3 regions of the Pseudomonas sp. GW822-FHT01E03 genome follow, and region 3 is predicted to be linked to each of the others. Evidence: predicted binding sites of a transcription regulator. Region 3 holds the regulator's gene; each other region holds the start of a gene.
What was found. Region 3 encodes sigma-54, which starts transcription at its own class of promoters, with help from an activator protein. Its sites were predicted from a motif close to ANTGGCATNNANNTTGCTNT; they were not measured.
Positions count from the first base shown of each region.

Region 1: AC1RP7_RS18170 (circularly permuted type 2 ATP-grasp protein) is a predicted target of sigma-54. The motif match lies at 3,105-3,124, and genes of this name have one in related genera.
Region 2: glnA (type I glutamate--ammonia ligase) is a predicted target of sigma-54. The motif match lies at 7,318-7,337, and genes of this name have one in related genera.

Region 1 covers NZ_JBXAOQ010000008.1:248,887-258,951, forward strand. Annotated here, with positions in the region: gene AC1RP7_RS18160 (transglutaminase family protein) at 1-703, opposite strand, end outside; gene AC1RP7_RS18165 (alpha-E domain-containing protein) at 700-1,650, opposite strand; gene AC1RP7_RS18170 (circularly permuted type 2 ATP-grasp protein) at 1,663-3,072, opposite strand; gene AC1RP7_RS18175 (ribonuclease E inhibitor RraB) at 3,438-3,782, opposite strand; gene AC1RP7_RS18180 (hypothetical protein) at 3,993-4,226, opposite strand; gene speE (polyamine aminopropyltransferase) at 4,403-5,278, opposite strand; gene AC1RP7_RS18190 (PLDc N-terminal domain-containing protein) at 5,439-5,630, opposite strand; gene AC1RP7_RS18195 (hypothetical protein) at 5,711-6,241, opposite strand; gene AC1RP7_RS18200 (ankyrin repeat domain-containing protein) at 6,488-7,006, opposite strand; gene AC1RP7_RS18205 (long-chain-acyl-CoA synthetase) at 7,104-8,942, opposite strand; gene AC1RP7_RS18210 (DUF3509 domain-containing protein) at 9,313-9,591, shown strand; gene mtnC (acireductone synthase) at 9,716-10,065, opposite strand, start outside.
Region 2 covers NZ_JBXAOQ010000003.1:205,660-215,724, reverse strand. Annotated here, with positions in the region: gene AC1RP7_RS07105 (DUF2339 domain-containing protein) at 1-35, opposite strand, end outside; gene AC1RP7_RS07100 (glycogen/starch/alpha-glucan phosphorylase) at 326-2,776, opposite strand; gene AC1RP7_RS07095 (YkgJ family cysteine cluster protein) at 3,032-3,469, shown strand; gene typA (translational GTPase TypA) at 3,689-5,509, opposite strand; gene thiI (tRNA uracil 4-sulfurtransferase ThiI) at 5,649-7,103, opposite strand; gene glnA (type I glutamate--ammonia ligase) at 7,432-8,838, shown strand; gene AC1RP7_RS07075 (cupin domain-containing protein) at 9,017-9,439, shown strand; gene AC1RP7_RS07070 (DUF4124 domain-containing protein) at 9,465-9,980, shown strand; gene AC1RP7_RS07065 (DUF4124 domain-containing protein) at 9,977-10,065, shown strand, end outside.
Region 3 covers NZ_JBXAOQ010000012.1:47,805-57,869, forward strand. Annotated here, with positions in the region: gene AC1RP7_RS22745 (HPr family phosphocarrier protein) at 1-109, opposite strand, end outside; gene rapZ (RNase adapter RapZ) at 125-982, opposite strand; gene ptsN (PTS IIA-like nitrogen regulatory protein PtsN) at 985-1,449, opposite strand; gene hpf (ribosome hibernation-promoting factor, HPF/YfiA family) at 1,462-1,770, opposite strand; gene AC1RP7_RS22765 (RNA polymerase factor sigma-54) at 1,845-3,338, opposite strand; gene lptB (LPS export ABC transporter ATP-binding protein) at 3,586-4,311, opposite strand; gene lptA (lipopolysaccharide transport periplasmic protein LptA) at 4,311-4,859, opposite strand; gene lptC (LPS export ABC transporter periplasmic protein LptC) at 4,846-5,418, opposite strand; gene AC1RP7_RS22785 (KdsC family phosphatase) at 5,426-5,950, opposite strand; gene AC1RP7_RS22790 (KpsF/GutQ family sugar-phosphate isomerase) at 5,950-6,924, opposite strand; gene AC1RP7_RS22795 (ATP-binding cassette domain-containing protein) at 7,200-8,009, shown strand; gene mlaE (lipid asymmetry maintenance ABC transporter permease subunit MlaE) at 8,009-8,806, shown strand; gene mlaD (outer membrane lipid asymmetry maintenance protein MlaD) at 8,806-9,273, shown strand; gene AC1RP7_RS22810 (MlaC/ttg2D family ABC transporter substrate-binding protein) at 9,285-9,938, shown strand; gene AC1RP7_RS22815 (STAS domain-containing protein) at 9,935-10,065, shown strand, end outside.

The DNA.
Region 1 (10,065 bases), on a different contig from region 3:
CATCCAGGTAATCCAGGCCCACCGCCAGTTTCAGATGGCGTTCCGGCCGGGCCAGCTCATTGGTCACGTCGAAGCTGTACCAGGCGTCATCCAGCCAGGCTTCGGCCCAGGCGTGGCTGGCCAGGTGTTCGCTGTTTTCGCTGTACAGATAGCCCGACACATAACGCGCTGGAATGCCCAGGCTGCGGGTGCAGGCGAGAAACGCGTGGGTGTGGTCTTGGCACACGCCGGACCGTCCGGCAAAGGCCTGGGCCGCGCTGGTGTCCACTTCCGTGGAGCCCGGTGTGTAGGTCATATGCTGGTTGAGGCCGTGCATCAGATCGATCAGCGCCGTGCGATCGCGACGTTGCCTGCATTCCTTCTCGGCGAACGCACGCAGGGCGGCGTCGGCTTCGGTCAAACGGGTGAAGCGCAGAAACGGCAGTGCCGACTGGCTCTCGTGTTCGGCCTCACGCAATTCGTCGATATCGACCTGGCCACGGGCACCGATGATGATCGCCTCATGGGGCTCGTCCATGGTCAGCACATGCAGGATGTTGCCGAACGGATCGAGTTGCGCCCGCACCGGACGCGGCAGGTCGAGCTGCCAGCTGAGCACGTGCTGGCGCTCGCTGTCGTGGGGGGTCAGGCGCAGATACTGGATGCTCGCCCGCACCTTGTCTTCGTAGTGATAGGTGGTTTCGTGGCTAATGGAAAGTCTCATGCGGCCTCCAGATAAGAACTGTGAATCGCGTTACCCAACTGGCGCACCAGCGGGATGAACTCGGTCAGCCAGGCGTGCAGGCCTTCTTCGAGAATTTCATGGATGCCGGTGTAGCGCAGGCGTGCGTCCATTTCTGCCGCCAGGCGTTGTGCCGGGCGACCGTTGGCCCCCGGCAATTGCGAGAGAATCTGGTCGATTTCTTCGGTGCAGGCGCGCAAGGATCGCGGTACATCGGCCCGCAGCAACAGCAACTCCGCCACATGCCTGGCGCCGGGGGCGTCGCGGTAGATTTCCGTGTAGGCCTCGAACGACGACAACGCCCGCAACAACGCGCTCCACTGGTAATACGCGTGAGCGGTGCCATCGCTGACCGCTTCGGCCTGATCGCCGGCCATTTCGTAGCGGGCATCGAGCAGACGCAAGGTGTTGTCCGCCCGTTCGATAAAGGTCCCCAGACGAATGAAGCGAAACGCATCGTTACGCATGATGGTGCCGTAGGACGCACCCCGGAACAGGTGGGAACGTTCCTTGATCCACTCGCAGAAACGGCTCATGCCGTAGCGACTGAGGCCCTGTTCGGCGATGCCGCGAATTTCCAGCCAGGTGGCGTTGATGTTTTCCCACATGTCGGCGGTGATGCGCCCACGCACCGCATGGGCGCTGGCCCGTGCCGCACCGAGGCAACTGTAGATGCTCGCCGGGTTGGCCGCATCCAGGGCGAAGAAATGCAGCAGCCGTTCGGCATGCAGTTCGCCATGGCGCTCCAGGTAATCGTCCAGGGTGCCGGTGATCAACAGCGGCATGGCCAGTTCGTGCAAACCGTCGCCACGACCGTCCTGCGGCATCAGCGACAGCGAATAGCTGATGTCGAGCATCCGGGCGAGGTTTTCCGCCCGCTCCAGGTAACGCGACATCCAATACAAATCCGAGGCAGTTCTACTTAACATGACAGGCTTCCTTTAATCCTCGACAACCCAGGTGTCCTTGGTTCCACCGCCCTGGGAGGAATTGACCACCAGTGAGCCCTCGCGCAGGGCGACGCGGGTCAAGCCGCCGGGCACGACCCGGGTTTCACGACCCGACAGGACAAACGGTCGCAAGTCGATATGGCGTGGCGCAATGCCGTTTTCGACAAAGGTCGGACAGGTCGACAGTGACAGCGTCGGTTGCGCGATATACGCATGGGGCTTGGCGATGATCCGCGCGCGGAAGGCTTCGATTTCCGCCGCCGTCGCCGCCGGCCCCACCAGCATTCCGTACCCGCCGGAGCCTTGGGTTTCCTTGACCACCAGTTCTGGAAGATTGGCCAGCACGTGGGAAAGCTCAGACGGATTACGGCATTGCCAGGTCGGCACGTTCTTCAGGATCGGTTCTTCATCGAGGTAGAAACGGATCATGTCGGTAACGAACGGATACACCGATTTGTCGTCCGCTACCCCCGTGCCAATGGCATTGGCCAGCACCACGTTGCCGGAACGGTAGGACGACAGCAGCCCCGGCACACCGAGCATCGATTCCGGGTTGAAGGCCAGGGGATCGAGGAAGGCGTCGTCGAGGCGACGATAAATCACGTCGACCGCTTTCGGCCCGTCGGTGGTGCGCATGTAGACCTTGTCGTCACGCACGAACAGGTCCGCGCCCTCCACCAGTTCCACGCCCATTTCCCGCGCCAGGAACGCATGTTCGAAGAACGCACTGTTGAAGCGCCCCGGCGTCAGCACCACCACGCTCGGGTTATCGATGGGGCTTGAACTTTTCAGGGTGTCGAGCAGCAAGTTCGGGTAGTGGTCGATGGGGGCAATGCGTTGCGCCGCGAACAGCTCGGGAAACAGACGCATCATCATCTTGCGATCTTCGAGCATGTAGCTGACGCCGCTCGGCGTACGCAGATTGTCTTCGAGCACGTAGTAGGTGCCGTCGCCGTCGCGCACCAGGTCGACGCCGGAGATGTGCGAATAGATATCGCGATGCAGGTCCAGGCCCTGCATCGCCAACTGGTACTGCTCGTTGGCCAGCACCTGCTCGGCCGGAATGATGCCGGCCTTGATGATGCGCTGCTCGTGGTAAAGGTCGGCGAGGAACATGTTCAACGCCTTGACCCGCTGGATGCAGCCGCGCTCGACAATCCGCCACTCGCTGGCGGGGATGCTGCGTGGAATGGTGTCGAAGGGGATCAGGCGCTCTGTGCCCTGCTCGTCCCCGTAGAGCGTGAAGGTAATCCCGGCGCGATGAAACAACAGATCGGCCTCGCGTCGCCGTTGTGCCAGAAGCTCGTCAGGCGTTTCGGCCAGCCAACGGGCAAACTCCCGATAATGCGGGCGGACCTGGCCGCCGGCATCGTACATCTCATCAAAATAGGTGCGGATCATGCCGTACTCCTTGTCACTCGGACGTCCAGACCTTCGCAAGGCCCGTGCCATCGGCATAAACGCTTAAATTTCAATCGGTTGGATAATCAACGCGCACGTACCGCACCAATCCTGTGCGGTAAATGCCCCAACCTGATCGCCCCCGCTTCATTGCAAGGCGTGGTGGTCGCCTATCACCAGCATAGTCAGAGTTGATTTCACTGCCCGGCAATGGGTACGGATAATCCAGGCATTCGCTGAAAAGCTCACCGGACTTCCCTTTTAGCCGCCTGCCCTGGCGGCTTTTTTTTGGTGTCCAACGCCCACAAATGAAAACGGCCAACCCGAAGGTCAGCCGTGATTGCTGATTGTCACTGTTCATAAGGTTATGCGAGTCGCCCTCGTACCTCCTGTTTCACACCCCAGCCTTCGATGATGCCGCCCAGAGGCTCGACCACTGCTTCGAAACCCTGTTCGAAGTCGCCGATATCGTCGTAGGTGGCATACATGACCTTGCACAGCTCCAGCGCCCAGGCGCCGTCGTCGCGCACACTGACTTGCGCATCCAGGGATTCACCACGGTGGAAATGACCTGCCGCCCTGCGTGCCCGCTCCTCATCCGGGAAAATGGCGTAGAACTCGATGGGATGAAACCGTGAAAAGTCAAAACCGCCTTCTTTCATGCGGCGCAGCACGCTGCTGCTGATGTCTTCTTGATAGGCTGTGCTCATGAAACGTCCTCCTCAAAACGATGGATAGACTTTCCGTACTCCCTCACCCGCAACCGAACAGCGCGAGCGACGGCAACCGATGTGCCGGCGGGAAACAAGCATGGAGCTGACAAGACCAGACCTTAGCGATTCATTCGCTGATCTCGCTTGCAGAGTAGCCTCAAGACAGAGCCCGTGCCAAGGCCTGGATGTGAATGCGACAGGTGTCGTTCAGATTGGAGTAATGCCGAGGATTTGAATGCTGTTCTGGAGTTTCAGGCTTTTGACCGTCGGATTGTCGGTGCGCCCCTCCAGATCATTGAGGTCGAGTTCGGCAGCAACTGGCAGGCGACGCGCGCGGATGAGTTTGGCGGCTTGCTCGTTGTTCGGGCATTCCGCGCTTTCGAACACTTCGTCAACTTGTTCGCCGTGATCATCTACGAAGGTGACTTTCCACTTTTGCATTGGTGCCTCCTCGATAAAACCCATGGATGGGCTTACCTCTATCTCGACCTTGTTAGCTGGCTAATTGTTCCGCCGGAGCAAACATATCGACGGATGTGAAAATCTCTCCCGACACCCATGCACAAACCATGTGGGAGCGAGCAGGCTCGCTCCCACAGGTTTTGTGTTTCAGCCAATCAGTCGTTACTTGGCTTGTTCACTGCCTGCAACACGTATTGCGGCAAGGCGAAGGCGCCGATGTGGATTTCAGGATTGTAGTAGCGGGTGATGATGCCGCTGCCCGCGAAGCGCTGTTGCAGGGTTTCGCGGGACAACTTGCGATAAGCGGTATTGCTGGCGCCCCAGGCGAAGGTCATCGAACCACCGATGTAGGTCGGTACGGCGGCCTGGTAGAAGTGCCAGTCCGGGAACAGGCTGCGCAGGCGACCGGCGGTGGTCTTCACTTCTTCGATCTGCATGAACGGCGTGCCGTTCTGGGTCACCAGGATGCCGCCTTCGTTCAGGCAGCGGTGGCAAGCCTGGTAGAAGTTTTCCGAGAACAGCACTTCGCCCGGTCCGATCGGATCGGTGGAGTCAGAAATGATCACGTCGAACTTTTCAGTGGTGGTAGCGACGAAACGCATGCCGTCGTCGATCACCAGGTTCAGGCGTGGATCATCGAATGCACCCTTGGAGTGATTCGGCAGGAATTCCTTGCACATGTCGACCACGGTGCCGTCGATCTCGACCATGGTGATGTGCTCGACGCTGCGGTGCTTGGCCACTTCACGCAACATGCCGCCGTCACCGCCGCCGATGATCAGCACGCGCTTGGCGGCACCGTGCGCCAGGATCGGCACGTGGGTGAGCATTTCGTGGTAGATGAATTCGTCGGCTTCGGTGGTCTGGATCACGCCGTCCAGCGCCATCACCCGGCCCATGCGCGGGTTCTCGAAGATCACCAGGTGCTGGTGCTCGGTGCGCACTTCGTGCAGCAGTTTTTCCATGCGAAAACGCTGGCCGTAGCCTTCGTAGAGGGTTTCCAGGTAGTCGCTGGCAGGGATGTTGCTCATGGGAAGTGCTCCGATGAATGCGGGTGGCAACGGACGGTTACCCGCCCATGATGGCCAATCGAGCGTCTCGATTGGCCGGGAAAGGCGCGCATTCTACGTCGCGCAACATGACAGGTCGAACCTCTGTTGATCAGCATTCCACAATCCTGTGGGAGCCTGTTCAGAGTTTGACGTTGCCCCGCGGCCCGGCAATGGCCCAGATGATCAGTCCCAGCACCGGCAACAGCGCGATCAGCAGTACCCAGAGGATTTTCATCCCGGTCCCGGCACTACTTTTGAAGACGTTGACGATGGCCCAGATGTCCAGGACAAAAATGATCAAGGCAACCAGGCTGTTGAACGTAGAACCCATGGTGACGCTCCCGAAAAGTGATATGCCCCCTCAGGATAGACGGTCGTCGCGAGGATTCCTTTTTATTGACAGTGTCTGGATCAGACGTGGATCGCCACTTTCAGGGCTTCCAGGGATGGCGCGGCTGTAATGCCCGCCTCGGTGCACAATTCCAGCACCCGTGGCACGTCGTTGCCGTAGACCAGGACCACCTGCAACTCGTCATCGAGCAACTGGCTGAAGTTCATCAGCGTGTAGCCACCGTTTTCCTTGTTCATGCTGCTCATCTGCACCTGGATGCGGTTGAGCGCGGTCAGGGCTTCGGTCCTGGCCAGTTGCTTGGGCTTGAGATTGAACTCCACCCCCGGGCCGAACGAGGCGACGATCTGCGCGAACAGGTCCATGTATGTGTCAGCCTGGAACAGCACCGTTTCCGGCAGGCTGCCGACCACCACCCACTCACCCAGCGGGATCGGGAAGGTTTCGTCGTAGTTGATGTCCGGATTGGCCGTCAGAAATACCTCGGGATCGGCGTAGGCCTGGGCTGCTTCGTCCGCGATCTTGAGGATTTCGTCTTCGCCCATGCACCCGGAGCTGATTTTGCTGATGAGTTCGACGAGTGCGGCTTTCATGGGGAGGATCCTGTAGCGAGGTGAATTTTGAGGGCGCGAAGGATAGCGCATTAATGAGGGAAATGCGGACCTGTGGCGAGGGGGCTTGCCCCCGTTGGGTCGCGAAGCGGCCCCAAAACATTCAATTGGGGTACATCAGACAGACCGCATTTGCTGACTTTACGGCTGCTCCGCAGCCGAACGGGACGGTGCGGCGATCCGACAAGCCCCCTCGCCACAAAAGCCCCCTCGCCACAGGGTACGTCGTCAGCTCAAGAGCTTTTGCAGTTGCGCTACGGTATCGGAAGCCCCCATGGTCCTGGCAGCCTCCAGCGCGGTGATGCCATTGGCGTCCTTGGCTTTCGGGTCGGCGCCCTTGCTGATCAGGTAATCGACCACTTCGACGCGGTTGAACATCGCCGCCATCATCAGCGCCGTGCGGCCATCGAAGGACGAGCCTTCAACCTGGGCGCCGCCATCGACCAAGGCCTTGATCACCGCCAGGTCGCCCTTGAAGGCGGCACCGGCAATCGGGCTCTGGCCGTTGTCGTTGCGGATCTCCGGGTCGGCCTTGTGCTCCAGCAGGACTTTTACCGTGTCCACATGCCCGTGATACGCGGCCAGCATCAGCAAGGTATCGCCCTTGTGGTTACGCAGGTTCGGCGGCAAACCCTTGGTCAGCAGCGCGGCCATCATCGCCGCATCGCCCTCCCGTGCCTTGTTGAATACCTGTTCGGTAAATTCGGCGGCTTCTTCGGGGGTCATCTGGCGGCTTTTGTCTGACATTGGGCACTCCCTTTTCTGTCATTCGTAAAAGCCGACAGTTTCCCGAGCGCCCCCGGCACTGTCACTTGTTTTTTCTCATGGGCCGCCATAGCCAGATTCAATAGCGGTACTTGCCGCCGTGAATGTCGGACAACAACTGCTCCGTGACCTGTACATAAGTCTGTGTCCCCGGCAACCAGGCATAGATCGGGTCATCGCCGGTTTTACCCGGGTCGAAGGCCTCGTCCTTGAGTCGGGTCTTCTGATATTTGAACGTCCCGGTGGTTTCCATTTTCACTTTCACCCGCAGGAACAACGGCACTGCATAGGCCGGCATCTGCTCGCGGGCGAAGGCCAGCAGCTCACTGAAGTCCAGAGTTGCCAAGGATTCGGCGGGAGTGATCGCCGCCATCCCGGCCCGGCCATTGGTGTTGCAGATTTCCACGCCATAGGCCACGGCTTCGGAAATAAGCGGGTGTTGCAGGAGGATGTTTTCGACCTCCGTGGTCGAAACGTTTTCGCCCTTCCAGCGGTAGGTGTCGCCCAGGCGGTCGACAAACTGCGCATGCCCAAAGCCGATGTTGCGCAACAGGTCGCCGGTGTTGAAGTAGCGGTCTCCCTTTTCGAACACATCCTGAAGCACGACCTTGGCGGTTTTCTGCGGATCGGTGTAACCGTCCAGGGGGGCCTTGTCGTCGATTTTTGCCAGCAACAACCCCTGCTCACCCTTGGCGACCTTGCGCATCAGGCCATTGGCCTGTCGAATCGGCGCGCCGCTGTCATGGTCGTACGCGACCAACTCCCAGGACATCAGGGAAAAGCCGATGGTGTTGTCGAAATTGAGAATGTTGGTGAAACCGATATTGCCGTCGCTGGCAGCGTACAGCTCGCAGATGTGATTCACCGCAAAGCGGGTCTTGAACTCGCTCCAGGCGCCGGGGCGCAGGCCGTTGCCGATCATTTTCTTCACATCGTGCCGGCTGTCCTCGGAGCTGGGCGGTTGATCGACCAGGTAGCGGCACAGTTCGCCGACATAACCGATGGTGGTTGCCCGGTACTTGCGCGCATCGTTCCAGAACTGACTGGCGCTGAATTTGCGGCGGATGGCGAACCCGCTGGCCCCACTGACGGCCGAACCCCAGCACACGCAAAGGCCCGTGGCGTGGTACAGCGGCAAAGTGCAATAGACGACATCCTCGGGGCGCATGTCCAGGGCGATCATGCCGAAGCTCGCAGAGCTGCGCATCCAGCGACCGTGCTTGAACACGCCGGCCTTGGGCAGCCCCGTGGTGCCCGAGGTGTAGATATAAAAGCAGGGATCGTCGAAGAAAATCTGCTGGCTGCTGGCCGGGTTGTCGCTGGCGTCGTCGAGGCTGACGGTCATCAGGTTGATGAAACCTTCAGGTGCGATACCGGGTTGGCGAGAGGTGTCCTGATCGGCAACGAACCAGGTTCGCGCAGCCTTGATCGACACCCGCTCACGCACCGCCAGGTACGCCGGGACCAACTCCTCACCGACAATGATCGCCACCGGTGCCACCAGGTTCACACTGTGTACCAGAGTGTCGCGAGTCTGCGAGGTATTGAGCAGCGCACTGACCGCGCCGACCTTGGCCACCGCCAGAATAGTCACCAGCAGTTCCGGGCGGTTCTCAATGAAGACCGCCACCACATCCCCCTTGCCGATGCCCTGATCGATCAGGTGATGGGCGATGCGGTTGGCCCATTGGTTGACCTCGGAGTAACTGAGCGTCACGTCGCCTTGCAACAGCGCCGGGCCATCCGGGTTGCGCAACGTGGCTTGCTCGAAACACCAGCCCAAACCACACGCCTGGGTCGGGTCCTTGACGTTGGCGGCCTTCATGCCCCTCACCACCCGGGGGATGGCCTTGGCGATGGAAGGCAGCTTGCGGAGCATCATGCTCCAGGTAATCGTGTCGTTCGACGTGCGACTCATGATGCTCCCGTTCGATCTTTTTATTGTCGGGCTGCGATGACTGAACCCGAAAATACGTCAACGGTTCTTGAGCTGTACACGCGGTTTTTGAAATGTTTTGTATCTGCGATCTTGATCCGCGATCTTGATCTGCGATTGATACACGACCAATCGTGAACCCCCGCACACACAATGGTTCAATCGAATCGCCGAGCGACCTCGCAAAATGCAGGATGCACGATGGCCGTTCATGCAGAATGCACGAAAGCAAAAATCACCACAGATACTAACTTGTTGTTTTATAAGATAATTTACAAACAACCCAGGCTGGCACAATCACTGCAACCCTCTCCGTATGCTTGCCATTCAAGAGCCAACGGAGCTGAAAGAAATGAACCTGATTCAGGAAAAATTTTCGTCCCTGTTCTCCAACTTCGAAGTCACCACCCATGCCCGGCCTGACGGTGGGATCCTGCTGACCCTGAGCGGCGGCGAAGGCAAGGTGTTCAAGCGCTCGATTTCCTATCAGCAATTGCACAATGGCGACCAACTGACGTGGGTCATCAGTGCGATTCGCCGCGACCTCGCCGAACAAGCCAGTGAACTGCCGCAGATCTCCATGCTGCAGAGCCAGCAACGGTTTGCCCTGCCGACCTATCACTCGCTGTAAATAAAATTGCCGGAAAAACACTGTGGGAGCGAGCCTGCTCGCGATAGCGGAGTGTCAGTCAACATCAATGTTGGATGACATATCGCTATCGCGAGCAAGCTCGCTCCCACAGGTTTTGCGGCGTTTAGAAATTGGCGGGATTTATCCGCGCAAAGCTGTCCACGGTGACATGCCCCGCCAGTTCCCCACCCTCGCGGGCCAGCCCGCAAGTGGCCATCCCCGCCATGCGCGCCGCGTCGAGTTCTTCGACGATGTCCGACAGAAACAGAATCTGCCCCGCCTCAAGGTTGATCGCCTGGGTGATGTTGGCGTAGGACTGCGCCTCGCGCTTGGGCCCCGAAGTGGTATCGAAATAGCCGCTGAACAGTGGCGTCAGATCCCCCGCCTCTGAGCAGCCGAAGATCAACCGCTGGGCCTGGATCGAACCGGACGAATAAACAAACAGTTGAAAGCCCTCCCGATGCCAGCGCTTGA
Region 2 (10,065 bases), on a different contig from region 3:
AGCACCAGCCCTATCAGCATGAACATCCATTGCATGGTCGATATCCCTAAGCGGCCCCATCATGAGGCAAGTCCAAGCGGTACAGTGTCTGATCAGTCTAGTGCGAAAACACCACAACCCCCTGTAGGAGCGAGCTTGCTCGCGATGAGGCCATAACATTCAGCATTAATGTTGAATGTCAGTGCGCTATCGCGAGCAAGCTCGCTCCCACAAGGGATTGTGGTGTGTTCAGAATCTGATCAACCCTGCCGCCCGGTAATCCAGCGCCTAGTATATCGACCCGGCCCGTCAACAACCGGGCCTTGCTCGCAGTTCTGGCTGAAAACTACTCCAGTGCCTTCCAGATTTCCGTGGCGTACTCGCGAATGGTCCGGTCCGACGAGAACCAGCCCATCCGCGCCGTGTTCAACACCGCCGAGCGCCACCACTCCTTCGAATCGTGCCAATGGGCTTCGACGCGCATCTGGGCGTGCCAGTAGGAATCGAAGTCGGCGCAGACCAGGAAGCGGTCGTAGTCCACCAGCGAATCGATCAATCCGGCGTAACGGGACGGATCGTCCGGCGAGAACACCCCACCACGAATCGCTTGCAGCACATCGTTCAGACGATGGGACGCGGCGATATCCGGCACCGCGCTGAACTCATGATTCTGTTTGCGCGCCTCCACCTGCTGCGCGCTGAGACCAAAGATAAACATGTGCTCGGTGCCGATGCGCTCGCTCATTTCCACGTTGGCCCCATCCAGGGTACCGATAGTCAGCGCGCCGTTCAGGCCGAATTTCATGTTGCTGGTGCCAGAGGCTTCGAACCCGGCGGTGGAGATCTGCTCGGACAAATCCGCCGCCGGAATGATGCTCTCCGCCAGGCTGACGTTGTAGTTGGGCAGGAACACCACTTTGAGCAAGCCGCGCACGGTCGGGTCGTTGTTCACCACCCGGGCGATGTCGTTGGTCAGCTTGATGATCAGTTTGGCCTGGTGATAGCTCGCGGCTGCCTTGCCGGCGAAGATTTTCACCCGTGGCACCCAGTCGATTTCAGGCTCCGCGCGAATTGCCTGGTACAACGCCACAGTGTGCATCAGGTTGAGCAACTGGCGTTTGTACTCGTGGATTCGCTTGACCTGCACGTCGAACATCGCCGCCGGGTTGACCGCCACGCCCAGTCGCTCATGAATCAGGTACGCCAAGGCTTTCTTGCTGTGCAGGCGTTGCTCGGCAAACGCCTTGCGGAATGCACTTTTCTCAGCGAACGGTTCAAGGGCGAGCAAACGCTCTTCCGGGTTGTCCAGCACCTCGGGGCCAAGGGCATCGACCAGCATCGAGGTCAGCTCGGGGTTGGCCTGATACAACCAGCGGCGGAAGGTGATGCCGTTGGTTTTGTTGTTGATCCGCTCCGGGTAGAGCTTGTGCAGTTCGGAGAACACCGTTTGACGCATCAGCTGCGTATGTAGCCCGGACACACCGTTGATGCTGTGGGACCCGAGAAACGCCAGGTTGCCCATGCGCACCCGGCGACCGTTGTCTTCCTCGATCAGCGACACCGCGCGCAGTACGTCGAAGTCGTGAATGCCTTTGGCCCGCAGGGAGTCGATGTGGTGGGCGTTGATCAGGTAAATGATCTGCATGTGCCGCGGCAACATGCGTTCCATCAAGCCGACCGGCCAGGTTTCCAGCGCTTCGGGCAGCAATGTGTGGTTGGTATAGGACAGCGTATCGACGGTGACCTGCCACGCGGCATCCCACGCCACGTCATACACGTCGACCAGTTGCCGCATCAGTTCAGCCACGGCAATCGAGGGGTGAGTATCGTTGAGCTGAATCGACGCGTGATCGCCCAGGGTCAGCACCGAGGTGTGCATGTTGCGATGGCGGCGCAACAGATCCTGCAATGAGGCGGCGACGAAGAAGTACTCCTGGCGCAGGCGCAACTCCTGGCCGGCCTCGGTGCTGTCCGCCGGGTACAGCACCCGGGAGATGCTTTCGGCCCTGGCCACTTCGGCCACGGCGCCCAGGTGGTCGCCGGCGTTGAAACGCTCCAGGTGCAGATCTTCCATCGCCCGGGCACGCCACAGGCGCAGCGTGTTGACGCTCGCCCCACGCCAGCCGACCACCGGCGTGTCGTAGGCAATCGCCCGCACGGTTTCCGCCGGGGACCAGACTTGTCGGGATTTGCCGGTGTCGTCGGTCAGGGTCTCGACACCGCCGCCGAAACCGATGGTGTAAGCCACTTCCGGCCGCTCGAACTCCCACGGGTTGCCGAAATCCAGCCAGTGTTCGGTCTGCTCCTGCTGCCAGCCATCGACAATCGCCTGGCGGAACAACCCGTGCTCATAGCGGATGCCGTAGCCATGACCGGCGATGCCGAGGGTCGACATGCTTTCCAGGAAACACGCCGCCAGACGCCCGAGGCCGCCGTTGCCCAGGGCCGCATCGGGCTCCAGCATGCGGATGCGCTCAAGGTCGACGCCGAGTTCGGTCAGGGCTTCGCGGGCCACGTCGAGCAGGCCGAGATTGCTCAGGCTGTCGAACAACAGCCGACCGATGAGAAATTCCAGGGAGAGGTAATAGACGCGCTTCTGACCTTTGCGGTAGATCTGCCGCGTGTGGTCCATCCAGTGCTCGACCATGTGATCCCGCGCGGCCAGGGCAATGGCTTCGAACCAGTCGTGGTCGAAGGCGTGATCCGGGTCTTTACCCACTGCATAAGTGAGTTTGGTCAAGACGGCGTCGCGGAATGCGGCCACCTCTGCTTCGCGAACAAGTGGTTCTTGAGTCATCGATAGGACCTCGAGCGAGCTTGGAGTTGTCTGAGCCTAGACGGTCTGACAGGCGGTAGAGGCTCTGGTTCGGCAGTTTTTCCTGTAAGGGCGAATCGGGTCGGCAATACATTGTCGTGTACCTGATTCAATGCAGGGGCCGTGCCGGATTAGCGGTTTATTGGTCGGCCGTGAAAAAATCTGGCGAAAGGTTGTTCAAAAATCCACCAGTCCCGGTATGATCGCGCGCCCTGATGCACACGCTGGTAACAAACGATGATGAAGCCGAACCTGATCGCTGCCGCAGAGATCGACCGCCTCGATACCTGGGCCAAGTACTCTGCCCCGATGTGCGGCTCGTGCATGTCCAGCTGCTGCACCCTGCCCGTCGAGGTCAAGATCAAGGATCTGATCCGCATCGGCGTGGTCGATGAGTTCGAGCTGGGTGATCCGCCGAAGAACATCGCCAAGCGCCTGCAAAAGGAAGGCTTGGTCGAACGCTTCAATCAGAAGTCAGGGATCTTTACCCTCCAGCGCATGAGCAACAACGATTGCCTGTACCTGGATCGTAAGAGCCGTCTGTGCACTATTTATGATAAGCGCCCGGATACTTGCCGCAATCACCCGAAAATCGGCCCGCGGCCGGGGTATTGCGCGTACAAGCCAAAAGAAGTGGAGCGCGAGCGGAATTCGCGGTCGATTGAGCGGTTCTGATATTTCCTGAAACCCGTGGCGGCTGATCGGCCGCCATCGCGAGCAAGCTCGCTCCCACAGGGGTTCTGTGGTGTTCACACAATTTGTGGTTCACCTCGAACACTGTGGGAGCGAGCTTGCTCGCGATGAGGCCCGAACAAACACCGCATAAATCCCAGACAAACAAAAACGCCCCCGGTCTCTCGACCGGGGGCGTTTTCGTTCAGCCAGGGCTAAATCTTATGCCTTGGCTTTCTTGGCAGCGCGGGTACGCTCGCTTTCGTCCAGGATCTTCTTGCGAAGACGGATGGACTTAGGAGTTACTTCACACAGCTCGTCGTCCTGGATGAATTCCAGAGCCTGTTCCAGGGTGAAGCGAACAGGTGGAACCAGAGCGATGGTTTCGTCTTTACCCGAAGCACGCATGTTGTCGAGCTTCTTGCCCTTGGTAGGGTTAACGCCCAGGTCGTTGTCACGGCTGTTCAGACCAACGATCTGACCGTTGTAGATTTCCTGACCGTGTTCTACGAACAGCTTGCCACGCGCCTGCAGGGTTTCCAGGGAGTAGGTCAGTGCCTTGCCGGTTTCAACCGAAACCAGAACGCCGTTCTGACGGCCGGACATGTCGCCGGACTTCATCACGTCGTAACGGTCGAAGATCGAGGTCAGGATGCCAGCACCGTTGGTCAGGGTCAGGAACTGGTTACGGAAACCGATCAGACCGCGAGCAGGGATGTTGTATTCCAGACGTACACGGCCCTTGCCATCCGGCACCATGTTGGTCAGGTCGCCCTTACGCAGGCCCATCTCTTCCATCACCTTGCCCTGGGATTCTTCCGGCAGGTCGATGGTGACGTTTTCGAACGGTTCGTGCTTCACGCCGTCAACCAGACGGATGATCACTTCCGGACGGCCTACAGCCATTTCGAAGCCTTCGCGACGCATGGTTTCGATCAGTACCGAGAGGTGCAGTTCGCCACGGCCGGAAACCTTGAACTTGTCAGCCGAGTCGCCTTCTTCAACGCGCAGTGCAACGTTGTACAGCAGCTCTTTGTCCAGACGTTCCTTGATGTTACGGGAAGTCACGAACTTGCCTTCTTTACCGCAGAATGGCGAGTCGTTTACCTGAAAGGTCATGGAAACGGTTGGCTCGTCGACGGTCAGCGGCTTCATCGCTTCGACCGTGTCCGGGTGGCACAGGGTGTCGGAGATGAACAGCGAGTCCATACCGCTGATGCACACGATATCGCCTGCTGCAGCTTCTTCAACGTCGATGCGGTGCAGACCGTGGTGACCCATCAGCTTCAGGATACGACCGTTACGCTTTTTGCCGTCGGCACCGATAGCCACAACCGGGGTGTTCGGCTTGACGCGACCACGAGCGATACGGCCAACACCGATAACACCCAGGAAGCTGTTGTAGTCCAGTGCGGAGATCTGCATCTGGAACGGACCTTCACGGTCAACAGCCGGCGCCGGTACGTTGTCGACGATCGACTGGTACAGCGGGGTCATGTCTTCAGCCATTTCGGTGTGGTCCAGACCGGCAATACCGTTCAGGGCCGAGGCGTAGACGACTTTGAAGTCCAGCTGTTCTTCGGTGGCACCCAGGTTGTCGAACAGGTCGAAGATCTGGTCCAGAACCCAGTCCGGACGCGCGCCTGGACGGTCAACCTTGTTGATGCACACGATCGGACGCAGGCCGGCTTCGAAAGCCTTCTTGGTCACGAAACGGGTTTGCGGCATAGGGCCGTCTTGAGCGTCAACCAGCAGCAGAACGGAGTCGACCATCGACATTACGCGTTCAACTTCGCCGCCGAAGTCGGCGTGGCCCGGGGTGTCCACGATGTTGATGTGGTAGCCGTTCCAGTTGATGGCGGTGTTTTTCGCCAGAATGGTAATACCGCGCTCTTTCTCCTGGTCGTTGGAGTCCATCACGCGCTCGTCGTTGAGCTCGTTGCGCTCCAGGGTGCCGGATTGACGCAGGAGTTTGTCTACCAGGGTGGTCTTACCATGGTCAACGTGGGCAATGATGGCGATGTTGCGTAGATTTTCGATCACTTGTGTATCTCGATCAGAGGATTCGGTGTGCTGACAAGTCTTGGCAGCGATTAACAGTAGCGTCCGTGAAAGCCGTTACAGCTTGACGGTGGCATCGGGGGGCCGGTGACGCAGGCCACAGGCAAACAGCCCCGGGCACTTAGCTCGGTCGATAAACGCGCACATTGGCATGCCCCTCACTGAGCAAATGGTGGGCATGCAGGCGACTCATCACGCCTTTGTCGCAATACAGCAGGTACTGGCGAGTAGGGTCCAGTTCCTTGAAACGAGCGTTCACTGCATAAAACGGCATCGTTTGTACCTCGATGCCAGCGAGATCCAGCGGGTCGTCTTCAGCGGCATCCGGGTGACGGATGTCGATGACGATCTGACCGGCCAGCGCTTCGCTGACTTCTTCAATCTGCAAGTCCTGGCCCAGTTCATCGATCACGCGATCGATCGGCACCAGCTTGGCGTTTTCGAGCGCACGCTCGAGTACCGCCATATCGAATTCTTTCTCTTCATGCTCGACGCGATAGCGCTTGGCCGCGGTCTTCGGATTGACCGAGATGACGCCGCAGTATTCCGGCATGTGCCGGGCGAAATCGGCGGTGCCGATTTCGATTGCCGTGTCGATAATGTCCTGCTTGTGACTGGCGATCAGCGGGCGCAGTACCAGCTTTTCGGTCACGCAGTCGATCACTGACAGGTTCGGCAGCGTCTGGCTCGACACCTGGGAGATCGCCTCACCGGTGACCAGTGCGTCGATGTGCAGTCGATCGGCAATTTGGGAGGAAGCGCGCAACATCATACGCTTCAATACTACGCCCATATGACTGTTATCGACTTTGCCGAGAATTTCGCCCAGCACTTCTTCGAACGGCACACTGACAAATAGCACGCGCTGGGAGCTGCCGTACTTCTTCCAGATGAAATGCGCGACTTCCATGACGCCCAGTTCGTGGGCACGTCCGCCCAGATTGAAGAAGCAGAAATGCGCCATCAGGCCGCGGCGCATGATCTGGTAGGCCGCCACGGTGGAGTCGAAGCCACCGGACATCAGCACCAGGGTCTGCTCCAGCGCGCCCAGCGGATATCCGCCGATGCCGTTGTGCTGGCTGTGGATCACGAACAACCGTTGGTCGCGAACTTCGATCCGGACTTCGATTTCCGGCGCTTTCAGGTCGATCCCGGCTGCGCCGCACTCGCGACGCAGCTTGCTGCCGACGTATTTTTCGACGTCCATCGAGCTGAACGTGTGCTTGCCCGCACGCTTGCAGCGCACCGAGAAAATTTTCCCGGCCAGCGCATCGCCGTAGTGCTGCCTGCACTTTTCGGTGATGTCGTCGAAGTCGCCCAGCGGGTACTCGTCGATCTGCAGAAAGTGCGCGATGCCCGGCATGCAGGTCAGGCGTTCACCCATCTCTTTCAAGGCTTTCGGGTCGGTAACACGGGTTTCCAGCTCGAGATTGTCCCACACGCCGTTCACCACCACGGCCGGGTCCAGATCACGGAGCACGGCGCGGATGTTTTTGGCCAACTGGCGGATAAATTTCGTCCGGACAGGTCGACTCTTGATGGTGATCTCGGGGAAGACTTTTACGATTAATTTCATGGAAACAGCGCGCGCATGGCCTGCCGAAAAAGGGGGGCGCGGATTATAGCGGAAATTGCTCAAGGTTTAACCAGTTAATGTGCAGAAGGTTTTGCATGCACCAAAACAGGTCACTTATTGGATATGGCGCCACATTACAGGGCGAGCTTTTCTGCTTTAAAGGGCAAAACGCCCTCTCAAGCGTGATTTTGGGGCAAAAAATCCATGCTGGGGCACTGGCATGCAATTTGCTCCCTTGTGAGGCAGGTTGCCTTGGCAGAGTATTCGCGCCGGCATCACAAACATTTAAGGGCATCCACTACCAGCCCTAATACACCCGGAGGACACTATGTCGAAGTCGGTTCAACTCATCAAAGATCATGACGTCAAGTGGATTGATCTGCGCTTCACGGACACCAAAGGCACTCAGCACCACGTGACCATGCCGGCTCGCGATGCGCTGGATGACGACTTCTTCGAAGTCGGCAAAATGTTCGACGGCTCCTCCATCGCCGGCTGGAAAGGCATCGAAGCCTCCGACATGATCCTGATGCCGGACGACTCCACCGCTGTTCTGGATCCGTTCACCGAAGAACCGACCCTGATCCTGGTCTGCGACATCATCGAGCCTTCGAGCATGCAAGGCTACGACCGCGACCCACGTGCGATCGCCAAGCGCGCCGAAGAGCACCTGAAAGCCACCGCTATCGGTGACACCGTATACGCAGGTCCTGAGCCAGAGTTCTTCATCTTTGACCAGGTGAAGTTCAAGTCCGACATTTCCGGTTCCATGTTCAAGATCTACTCTGAACAAGGTTCGTGGATGTCCGACCAGGACATCGAAGGCGGCAACAAAGGCCACCGTCCAGGCGTCAAAGGCGGCTATTTCCCGGTTCCGCCGTTCGACCACGACCACGAAATCCGTACCTCCATGTGCAACGCACTGGAAGAAATGGGCCTGACCGTCGAAGTTCACCACCACGAAGTGGCGACTGCCGGCCAGAACGAAATCGGCGTCAAGTTCAACACCCTGGTGAAGAAAGCCGACGAAACCCAAACCCTGAAGTACGTCGTGCACAACGTTGCCGATGCCTACGGCCGCACCGCGACCTTCATGCCTAAGCCTCTGTACGGCGACAATGGCTCGGGTATGCACGTGCACATGTCCATCTGGAAAGATGGCAAGAACACCTTCGCTGGCGAAGGCTATGCCGGCCTGTCCGACACCGCCCTGTACTTCATCGGCGGCATCATCAAGCACGGTAAGGCCCTGAACGGCTTCACCAACCCGGCGACCAACTCCTACAAGCGTCTGGTTCCAGGCTTCGAAGCTCCAGTGATGCTGGCCTACTCGGCTCGCAACCGTTCCGCTTCGATCCGTATTCCTTACGTGTCGAGCCCGAAAGCCCGCCGTATCGAAGCACGCTTCCCGGATCCGGCTGCCAACCCGTACCTGTGCTTCGCCGCACTGTTGATGGCTGGCCTGGACGGCATCCAGAACAAGATCCACCCTGGCGACGCCGCTGACAAAAACCTGTACGACCTGCCGCCTGAAGAGGCCAAAGAGATCCCACAAGTTTGCGGCAGCCTGAAAGAAGCCCTGGAAGAGCTGGACAAAGGTCGTGCGTTCCTGACCAAAGGCGGCGTTTTCAGCGACGACTTCATCGACGCTTACATCGCCCTGAAAAGCGAAGAAGAAATCAAGGTACGTACCTTCGTACACCCACTGGAATACGAGCTGTACTACAGCTGCTGATCCGGTAGCGCCGCGGCACGCGGCGTGACAAAAAGAGGCCTCCTTCGGGAGGCCTTTTTTGTAGGCAACTTCCGACAATAAAGTTAGACATCTCTTCGGGCACACACAGCATCGTCCGGCATCAACCCATCTGAATGACTCGTAGGCTGTTCTCTACCTGCAATCAACGGATGGAATGATGAAAATTTTCCCACTCAAGACGCTACTGGCCGCTCTCACCGCCCTCGCCCTTCTAGGCTGCACCACAATTTCCCCATCGACAGACATCGAACGGGAAATCCTGCTTCAAAGCAGCAAGTCGTGGGATGGCACACCTTACATTCGCTACCCGGATGCCGTGCCCGAGCTGACAGTGCTCAAACTCACGATACCTGCCAATACCAAACTCCCCTGGCATACCCATCCCATTCCCAACGCGGGCTACATCCTCTCAGGCGAGTTAACGATCGAGGACAGGAACAGCGGCCAGACCAGACGCGTCAAACAAGGCGAAGCACTGGCCGAAATGGTCAATATCACTCATCGCGGAGTCACCGGCGATGAACCGGTAGAACTTGTTGTGTTCTATGCTGGCAGCGAAGGTATTCCATTGGCGGAGTAGTCTTTGCTTCACACAGGGAGTCCGAATGCGGCCACTTTTATTACTTCTACTGCTGTCCTTCATTTCTCCTGTGATGGCCCAAATCTACAAATACACCGATGCCGCCGGCAATACCGCCTACAGCAATCAACCGCCCGATGGCGTTGACGCCCGGGTGGTTGATTTGCCACCGATCAACAGCATCGAGCGTCAACCGCCCGTCGATCCTGCACAACCTCTGGCAGGCAATAACACCGAGCCGACCCACCGAGCCTACGAAAAACTGGAACTCACCGGCCTGCCCACCACAGAAGCGTTACGTGCCAACAATGGCACCTTCACGATTAACGTACTGATCAAACCGCGCCTGCAAGCCACCCACCTGTTACGCCTGCTACTGGACGGTCAGCCCTACGGCCAGCCAGGCAACGTGCCGACCCTGCAACTGGTGAACATCGATCGCGGCGAACACCGCCTCGCCGTGCAAGTGATCGATGGCGAAAACGTTGTGCAGCAGAGCCCTGCGGTGACATTCACCGTACAGCGGGTGCACAAACCTTGAAGGTCTGGCTACTGATTGCCTGCCTGATCGCCCAGCCCGCCTCGGCAGAGGTCTTCATGTATGTCGATGTTCAGGGCAACCGGGT
Region 3 (10,065 bases):
GTCCGGCCCTGATCTGGCACGGGAACTGACCTGCTACCCCAACGAATTTTGCAGAAGCGCGAGCGTGCAGACCCAGTTTATTGATGATTTCGATTTCCAGAGCAGGCATCGCGATGTGAATCCTTTAGCTGAGGTCGCGGTGGCGGACCTGGACGTTCTTCAGGGATTGTTGCAGCGTTTGCCCCAGACGCTCGGTCAGGTAGACGGAACGGTGATGTCCGCCAGTGCAGCCAATGGCAATGGTGACGTAGGCGCGGTTGCTGGCGGCAAAGCGAGGCAGCCACTTTAGCAGGTATGTGGAAATGTCCTGGAACATCTCTTCGACATCCGGCTGGGCCGCCAGGTATTCGGCAACCGGTTGATCGAGCCCGGACTGTTCGCGCAACTCCGGTTTCCAGTAAGGGTTGGGCAGGCAGCGCACATCGAACACCAGGTCGGCGTCCACCGGCATGCCGCGCTTGAAGCCGAAGGATTCCACCAGGAACGCAGTCCCCGGCTCCGGCTGATTCAACAGACGCAGTTTGATGGCATCGCGCAGTTGATAGAGGTTCAGGCTGGTGGTGTTGATCTTGAGATCGGCGAGGTCGGCAATCGGCCCGAGCAGGACGCTCTCGACGCTGATGGCTTCGGCCAGCGAGCGGTTGGCGTTGGTCAGGGGGTGACGTCGGCGGGTTTCCGAGAAACGCTTGAGCAGGGTTTCTTCGTCGGCGTCCAGGTACAGCACATCGCACTGGATGTGGCGGGCACGGACTTCCTCGAGCAGGTCGGGGAAGCGTGACAGGTGGCTGGGAAGGTTGCGCGCGTCAATGGAAACGGCGACCAGCGGCTGCAACATCTCGGTATGAACCAGGGCGCGTTCGGCCAGCTCCGGCAGCAGACCGGCTGGCAGGTTGTCGATGCAGTAGTAGCCGCTGTCCTCAAGAACGTCGAGGGCGGTACTTTTACCTGAGCCGGAACGGCCACTGACGATGATCAAGCGCATGATTACTGACCGTTTTGCTCGTCAAGGACAACCTGATACAGGGCTTCGTTGCTTGCAGCACTACGCAGCTTTTCGCGAACTTCCTTGCGGTCGAGCATGCTGGCGATCTGTCGCAGCAGCTCAAGGTGCGCATCGGTGGCGGCTTCCGGGACCAACAGCACGAACAGCAGGTCAACCGGCGCGCCGTCGATGGCGTCGAAATCGATAGGGGCGTCCAGGTGCATCAATGCACTGATGGGCGAAACACAGCCCTTGAGACGGCAATGTGGAATAGCGATGCCATTGCCAAACCCGGTGGAGCCGAGTTTTTCACGGGCGATCAGCGCCTCGAAGACATCTTGCATCTCCAGGGCCGGCACTTCGCGGGCGATAAGATTGGCAATTTGTTCGAGGGCTTTCTTTTTACTGCCTCCCGGCACGTTCACCAAGGAACGGCCGGGGGTCAGGATACTTTCAAGTCGGATCATGGGTTGGGAGTGTTAACGACCGGTTGCGCCCTGGAGGAGGCTCTGGGTCTTTTCCTTATGCTTTTTGAGTTGTTTATCCAGCTTGTCGGTGAGTGCGTCGATCGCGGCATACATATCGGTATGTTCCGCGTTGGCGACCACTTCATTCCCGGGAATATGCAGCGTGGCTTCGATTTTCTGCTTCAGTTTTTCGACGGTCATCGTGACCTGCACATTAGTGATCTTGTCGAAATGTCGCTCCAATCGTTCGAGTTTTTCGCCGATGTAGGTGCGAAGAGGTTCGGTCACTTCCAGTTGGTGTCCACTGATGTTGACTTGCATACAGCTTCTCCTTCGTTGCCAGTGCATAAAGCGGCAGATCAGATGATCTACCACTGGAACGCTGTGGTGTGGCCCTACATCAACCGCTTGCGTTCGCTCGAAGGCGCGATCCCGAGGGATTCGCGGTACTTGGCGACGGTGCGGCGAGCCACCTGAATGCCTTGTGCCTCCAGTAAACCAGCGATCTTGCTGTCACTCAACGGCTTTTTCTGATTTTCCGCTGCAACCAGTTTTTTGATGATCGCCCGGATCGCCGTGGACGAGCATTCGCCGCCTTCGGAGGTGCTTACGTGACTGGAAAAAAAGTACTTCAGTTCATAAATGCCCCGGGGGGTGTGCATGAACTTCTGGGTGGTCACCCGTGAAATCGTCGATTCATGCATGCCGACCGCTTCGGCGATGTCATGCAGGACCAGCGGCTTCATGGCTTCGTCGCCGTACTCCAGAAAGCCGCGCTGATGCTCGACGATCTGGGTGGCAACCTTCATCAGGGTTTCATTGCGGCTTTGCAGGCTCTTGATGAACCAGCGGGCCTCCTGCAACTGATTGCGCATGAAGGTATTGTCGGCGCTGGTGTCGGCGCGGCGCACGAAACCGGCGTACTGGGCATTGACCCGCAGCCGTGGCACCGACTCCTGATTGAGCTCCACCAGCCAGCGCTCGTTGTCCTTGCGCACGATGACGTCAGGAACGACGTACTCGGCTTCGGTGGACTCGATCTGCGAGCCCGGGCGCGGGTTGAGGCTCTGGACTAGCTCGATGACCTGGCGCAGCTCATCTTCCTTGAGCTTCATGCGACGCATCAACTGGCTGTAGTCGCGGCTGCCAAGCAGGTCGATGTAATCGGTGACCAGGCGCTTGGCCTCGGCCAGCCAAGGGGTCTTGGCAGGCAGCTGGCGCAATTGCAGCAGCAGGCATTCGCCCAGGTTGCGGGCGCCGATGCCGGCGGGCTCGAATTGCTGGATGCGGTGCAGGACGGCTTCGATTTCGTCCAGTTCGATGTCCAGTTCCGGGTCGAACGCTTCGAGGATTTCCTCGAGGGTTTCGTCCAGGTAGCCCTGATTGTTGATGCAGTCGATCAGGGTTACGGCGATCAGGCGATCGGTGTCGGACATCGGGGCCAGGTTCAGTTGCCACAGCAAGTGGCTCTGCAGGCTTTCGCCGGCCGAGGTGCGGGTGGTGAAGTCCCACTCGTCATCATCATTGCTGGGCAGGCTGCTGGCGCTGGTCTGGTAAACGTCTTCCCACGCGGTGTCGACGGGGAGTTCGTTGGGGATACGCTCGTTCCAGTCACCCTCATCGAGGTTATCAACCGTCGGGGCGCTCTCCTGGTAGGAGGGCTCCTGGATGTCGGTGTTGGGCTTTTGTTCGGCGTTGTCGGCCAGGGGGTCGGAATTGTCGAAGTCGTCGCCTTCTTCCTGGCGTTCGAGCATCGGATTGGACTCCAGGGCCTCCTGGATTTCCTGTTGCAGGTCCAGGGTCGACAATTGGAGCAGGCGGATGGCCTGTTGCAGCTGCGGTGTCATCGTCAGCTGCTGGCCCATTCTCAAGACTAGCGATGGTTTCATGGCAGGGGCTTAACACCTTATTCGCCGGCGCACATGCGCCATCCACTACAGGGCGCCGGGGCGCCAAACTTAAGCAAATTATATGCCTGAAACTAAAGGGTTTGCCTAGAGCGCTGTAACAATAAAAAACTATAAAGCTGTGTTGCAGCGCTGCCCTTGTCGAGGGCTGACCACGCTTGTCGGCACGGAAGCGCTGGTGAGTGGCTGGTCAGGTGCCCGGGCAAGCTGCCTGGGCACGGCTCAGCGCTTACAGGCGGAACTCATGGCCCAGATACACTTCCTTGACCAGGTCGTTGGCCAGGATGGTCTCTGCGTCGCCTTCGGCAATCAGTTGGCCGTCATTGACGATATAGGCGGTTTCACAGATATCCAGGGTTTCACGAACGTTGTGGTCCGTGATCAGCACGCCAATGCCCTTGGCCTTGAGGTGGTGAATGATCTGCTTGATGTCGCCGACCGAAATCGGGTCCACGCCGGCGAAGGGCTCGTCGAGGAGGATGAATTTCGGGTTGGTGGCCAGGGCGCGGGCGATTTCCACGCGACGGCGCTCACCACCGGACAGGCTCATGCCCAGGTTGTCGCGGATGTGGCTGATGTGGAATTCCTGCAGCAGGCTTTCCAGCTCCTTGCGACGACCGGCCTTGTCGAGTTCCTTGCGGGTCTCGAGGATGGCCATGATGTTGTCGGCCACCGACAGTTTGCGGAAGATCGATGCTTCCTGCGGCAAGTAGCCGATACCGGCCTTTGCGCGGCCGTGCATCGGTTGGTGGCTGACGTCCAGGTCATCGATCAGGACACGGCCCTGATCGGCTTGCACCAGGCCGACGATCATGTAGAAGCAGGTGGTCTTGCCAGCGCCGTTCGGGCCAAGCAGGCCGACGATCTGGCCGCTGTCGATGGACAGGCTGACGTCACGCACGACCTGGCGGCTCTTGTAGCTCTTGGCCAGATGCTGAGCTTTCAGAGTTGCCATTACTGGGCCTTTTTCTCGTCGGTTTTCTTCTTCGGCTGGATCACCATGTCGATACGCGGACGCGCCTCGGTGACTTTGCTGCCTGTGGCGCGACCGGCGCTGGCGAGTTTCTTGTCCGTGTCGTAGACAATTTTCTCGCCTTGGGTGACGTTGTTGTCCTTGTCGACAACTTTGGCCTTGTCGATCAGTACGACGCGATTTTGCGAAGCGTGATACTGGATCGTCACGCCCCAACCCTGGACAGGCTTGGTATCGCCAGCCGTTTGCAATTGCTCGAAGTACGCCAGGTTGCCCACCGAGGTCACTACGTCAATGTCGCCAGCCGGGGTGCGGGTGATGGTAACGGTGTTGCCTGTCACCTTCATCGAGCCTTGGGTGATGATCACGTCACCCTTATAGGTAGCAATACCTTGCTTGTCGTCCAGCTGGGCATCGTCGGCCTGAATACGGATAGGCTGCTGTTGGTCTTCCGGCAGAGCCCAGGCGCTCACGCTTCCCAGTGCTGCGCCCAGACTGAGCAAAATCGGGAGGGTTTTAACGAGCCTCATACTGTCCTCTTACGTTCGATAGCAGGTGTATCCTGCTTTCTTTCAAATACGCTTTCATTCCCTTGCCAGTCGATACACCGCCAGCGCCGTCGATTCTAACGTCTTGCTCGGTCTGCGCATATTGCTGCTGCGGGAACACGGTCATGCGGGTGCTGGTGATCAGGGTTCTACGGTTTTTCTCGTCGAAGCGCGTGATGCGCACGTCATCGATCAGTTCGACCTGTGTGCCATCAGGGTTGACCTCGCCGCGCAGGCTCTGGACGTGCCACGGGAATTCAGTGCCGCGGAACACATTCAGGTCGGGGTTGGTCAGCAATGTCACCTCGGTCGCTTTCACGTGCTCGACCTTGTCGGACACCAGATCATATTGCAGCTTGCCGTCGGGCAGGTACTGCACGCTGTGGGCGTTGATGGCGTAATAGTCGATCGCGCTTTCATCGACCGGCGTTACCGGCTTGTCGAGGAAGCGTTCCGGGCTGATGTTCCAGTAGCCAACCGCAGCGAATATCGCCGCGATGCAACTGAACATCAGGGTGTTGCGAAACTTTTTGCTCAGCATAGTGGGCTCACAGGTACGCCGCATTGGCCGCGTCGAGGCGGTCCTGGGCGCGCAGGATCAATTCGCAGAATTCGCGAGCGGCACCTTCGCCGCCACGGGCGAGGGTGATGCCGTGGGCGTGTTCACGCACGAAGCTGGCGGCATTGGCCACCGCCATGCCCAGGCCGACGCGGCGAATCACCGGCAGGTCCGGCAGGTCGTCGCCGAGGTAGGCCACCTGTTCATAGCTCAGGTTGAGTTGGGCCAGCAGTTCGTCGAGTACCACCAGTTTATCCTCGCGACCCTGATAGAGGTGCGGGATACCGAGGTTTTTGGCCCGCCGCTCGACCACCGGGGTCTTGCGGCCACTGATGATGGCGGTCTGCACGCCGGCGGCCATCAGCATCTTGATGCCCTGGCCGTCGAGGGTGTTGAACGTCTTGAACTCGCTGCCGTCTTCGAGGAAGTACAGGCGCCCATCGGTCAGCACGCCATCGACATCGAACACCGCCAGCTTGATCTGTTTGCCGCGTTGCAGCAGGTCCGCACTCATTACATTACTCCTGCACGCAGCAAGTCGTGCATGTTCAAGGCGCCAACCGGGCGGTCTTCACTGTCGACTACGACCAGCGCGTTGATTTTATGGTCTTCCATGATTTTCAGCGCTTCGGCGGCGAGCATCTCGGCGCGGGCAGTCTTGCCGTGTGCTGTCATGACCTGTTCGATGGTAGCGCTATGGATGTCGATGCTACGGTCCAGCGTGCGACGCAAGTCACCGTCAGTAAAGATCCCGGCCAGCTTTCCGTCGGCTTCCAGGATCACGGTCATGCCCAGGCCTTTGCGGGTCATTTCCATTAGTGCGTCCTTCAGCAGGGTGCCGCGCTGTACTTGCGGTAACTCTTGCCCGGCGTGCATTACATTTTCCACTTTCAGCAGCAGGCGTCGGCCCAGGGCGCCGCCGGGATGGGAAAAGGCGAAGTCTTCCGCGGTAAAGCCACGGGCTTCCAGCAGCGCGACTGCCAAGGCATCGCCCATGACCAGGGCGGCGGTGGTCGACGAGGTGGGGGCCAGGTTCAACGGACAGGCTTCGTGCTCGACGTGAACATTCAGGTTGACCTCGGCGGCCTTGGCTAGCGGCGAGTCAGGCTTGCCGGTCACGCTGATCAACTGAATGCCCAGGCGCTTGATCAGTGGCAGCAGGGTCACGATTTCATTGGTGGAGCCGGAATTCGAGAGCGCCAGAATGATGTCGTCGCGGGTAATCATGCCCATGTCACCGTGGCTGGCTTCAGCCGGGTGCACAAAAAACGCCGTGGTGCCGGTGCTGGCCAAGGTCGCGGCAATCTTGTTGCCGATGTGTCCCGACTTGCCCATGCCGACCACGACTACGCGGCCTTTGCTGGCCAGAATCATCTCGCAAGCGCGTACGAAATCTGCGTCGATATGGGGTAGCAGGCCTTGCACGGCTTCTACCTCGAGGCGGATGGTGCGTTGTGCAGATTGAATCAGGTCGCTGGATTGGCTCATGTCAGAAATCGTATAGCCTGATGAAAAGGCGGCGATTATAACGGTTATGATCGAATCCCTCACGCTAGTTCGTCGCGCATTGCCATCCTTGTTGCCGGAAACCCTCTAAACGGGGCCTTCAACCTGTCGTGCAGTTGAACATGACCTGGCTTTGGCCTTGGGCGCGCAGCCGTTGCAGTGATATAGTTCGCCGCCAGTTCGGCCTGCCCGGGAGGTATGTGCTTTTGTCAGAAAGCCAGGCGTCCGAGTGAGAGGCTGCATCGCAAGGAGTTTAGATGAGTGCCGATAACGCCTACGCGGTCGAGCTGAAGGGACTGTCCTTCAAGCGCGGTGCGCGCAGCATTTTCAATAATGTCGATATCCGTATCCCGCGCGGCAAGGTCACCGGCATCATGGGGCCTTCCGGGTGTGGCAAGACCACGCTCTTGCGTCTGATGGGCGCCCAGTTGCGGCCCACCAAGGGCGAAGTCTGGGTCAACGGTCAGAACCTGCCAAAACTGTCGCGCAGCGACCTGTTCGACGCGCGCAAGCACATGGGCGTGCTGTTTCAGAGCGGCGCACTGTTTACCGACCTCGATGTCTTCGAGAACGTCGCTTTTCCGTTGCGTGTTCATACACAACTGCCGGATGAAATGATCCGCGACATTGTCCTGCTCAAATTGCAGGCCGTGGGCTTGCGCGGTGCTATCGAACTGATGCCCGACGAGCTTTCCGGCGGCATGAAACGCCGTGTTGCGCTGGCCCGGGCGATTGCGCTCGACCCGCAGATCCTCATGTACGACGAGCCCTTTGTCGGCCAGGACCCCATCGCAATGGGCGTTCTGGTGCGCCTCATCCGGTTGCTCAACGATGCGCTGGGCATCACCAGCATCGTGGTATCCCACGACCTGGCCGAGACCGCGAGCATTGCCGACTACATTTATGTGGTGGGCGATGGTCAGGTGTTGGGGCAGGGGACGCCTGACGAGTTGATGAATTCGGATGAACCGCGCATTCGTCAGTTCATGACCGGCGAACCCGATGGCCCGGTTCCGTACCACTTTCCAGCGACGGATTACCGCGCAGATCTTCTGGGGAAGCGCTGATGCGCAGAATTTCATTGATGGAGCGCGTTCGCCGCTTCGGCCAGGCCGGCATCGATGTGCTGGCGGTGTTCGGGCGTTCGAGCCTGTTCCTGTTCCATGCCTTGCTCGGCCGGGGCGGTATCGGTGGCGGCTTCGGGCTGCTGGTCAAGCAGTTGCATTCGGTGGGCGTGATGTCCCTGGTGATCATCGTGGTCTCCGGGGTGTTCATCGGCATGGTGCTGGCGCTGCAGGGCTTCAACATTCTTTCCAGCTATGGTTCGGAGCAGGCTGTCGGGCAGATGGTGGCGCTGACGCTGCTGCGTGAACTGGGGCCGGTGGTGACCGCCTTGCTGTTCGCCGGGCGCGCAGGTTCGGCGTTGACTGCCGAAATCGGCAACATGAAGTCCACCGAGCAGTTGTCCAGCCTGGAAATGATCGGGGTCGACCCGCTCAAGTACATCATCGCGCCACGCCTGTGGGCCGGTTTCATTTCCCTGCCGGTGCTGGCGATGATTTTCAGCGTGGTGGGTATCTGGGGCGGCTCGTGGGTAGCGGTCGACTGGCTGGGGGTCTATGAGGGCTCCTACTGGTCGAACATGCAGAACAGCGTGACGTTCGCCGACGATGTGCTCAACGGGATCATCAAAAGTATCGTCTTTGCCTTTGTCGTGACCTGGATCGCCGTATTCCAAGGCTATGACTGCGAACCCACTTCCGAGGGGATCAGTCGTGCCACTACCAAGACCGTTGTATATGCCTCGTTGGCAGTACTCGGCCTGGACTTTATTCTGACCGCCTTGATGTTTGGAGATTTCTGATGCAAAACCGCACCCTGGAAATCGGTGTCGGCCTTTTCTTGCTGGCTGGCATCCTGGCTTTGCTCTTGTTGGCGTTGCGGGTCAGTGGCCTGTCCCCGACTCCGAGCACCGACACGTATAAACTTTACGCCTACTTCGACAATATCGCCGGTTTGACGGTCAGAGCAAAGGTGACCATGGCCGGTGTGACCATCGGTAAGGTCACGGCCATCGATCTGGATCGCGACAGTTTCACCGGTCGGGTGACCATGCAGCTGGAAAAACGCATCGATAATCTGCCGGCGGACTCCACTGCATCTATCCTGACTGCTGGCCTGTTGGGCGAGAAGTACATCGGTATCAGCGTGGGCGGGGAAGACACCCTGCTCAAGGATGGTGGAACCATCCATGACACGCAGTCATCGCTGGTGCTCGAAGACCTGATCGGTAAATTCCTGCTCAATACCGTTAGCAAAGAAGCTAAATGAGGAACTGTTAAATGATCTCTATCTTGCGACGTGGCCTGTTGGTAATGCTCGCGGTGTTTCCGTTGGTGTCCCACGCCGTAGCGGCGACTTCGGCGCACGATCTGGTGCAGGACACAACCAACCGTATGCTCGCGGACCTGGCGGCAAACAAAGAGAAGTACAAGCAGGATCCGCAAGACTTTTATGCGGCGCTGAACACCATCGTCGGGCCGGTCGTGGATGCCGAGGGTATTTCCAAGAGCATCATGACGGTCAAGTACTCGCGTAAAGCTACGCCTGCACAGATGAAGACCTTCGAAGAAAACTTCAAGAAGGGTCTGTTCCAGTTCTATGGCAATGCCTTGCTGGAGTACAACAACCAGGGCATCACCGTTGAACCGGCCAAAGACGAGTCGGGCGACCGTACCAGTGTAGGCATGACTGTCAAAGGCAGCAGCGGCGCGATCTATCCAGTGTCCTACACGCTGGAAAAGATCAACGGCGAGTGGAAACTGCGTAACGTCATCATCAATGGCATCAATATCGGCAAGCTGTTCCGCGATCAGTTCGCCGACGCGATGCAGCGCAATGGCAACGACCTGGACAAGACCATCAATGGTTGGGCCGGGGAAGTCGCCAAGGCCAAGGAAGCCACCGACAAGAAACCAGAGCAGTCAGCCCAATGAGTGAGTCGGCAGTCCAGATGGACGAAGCGGGCGAGCTGCGACTCAGTGGCGTGCTGGATTACCGCACCGGCCCTGGCCTGCGCGAGCAGGGCAAGGCGCTGATCAAAGCCAGCAACGCTGCAGCGCT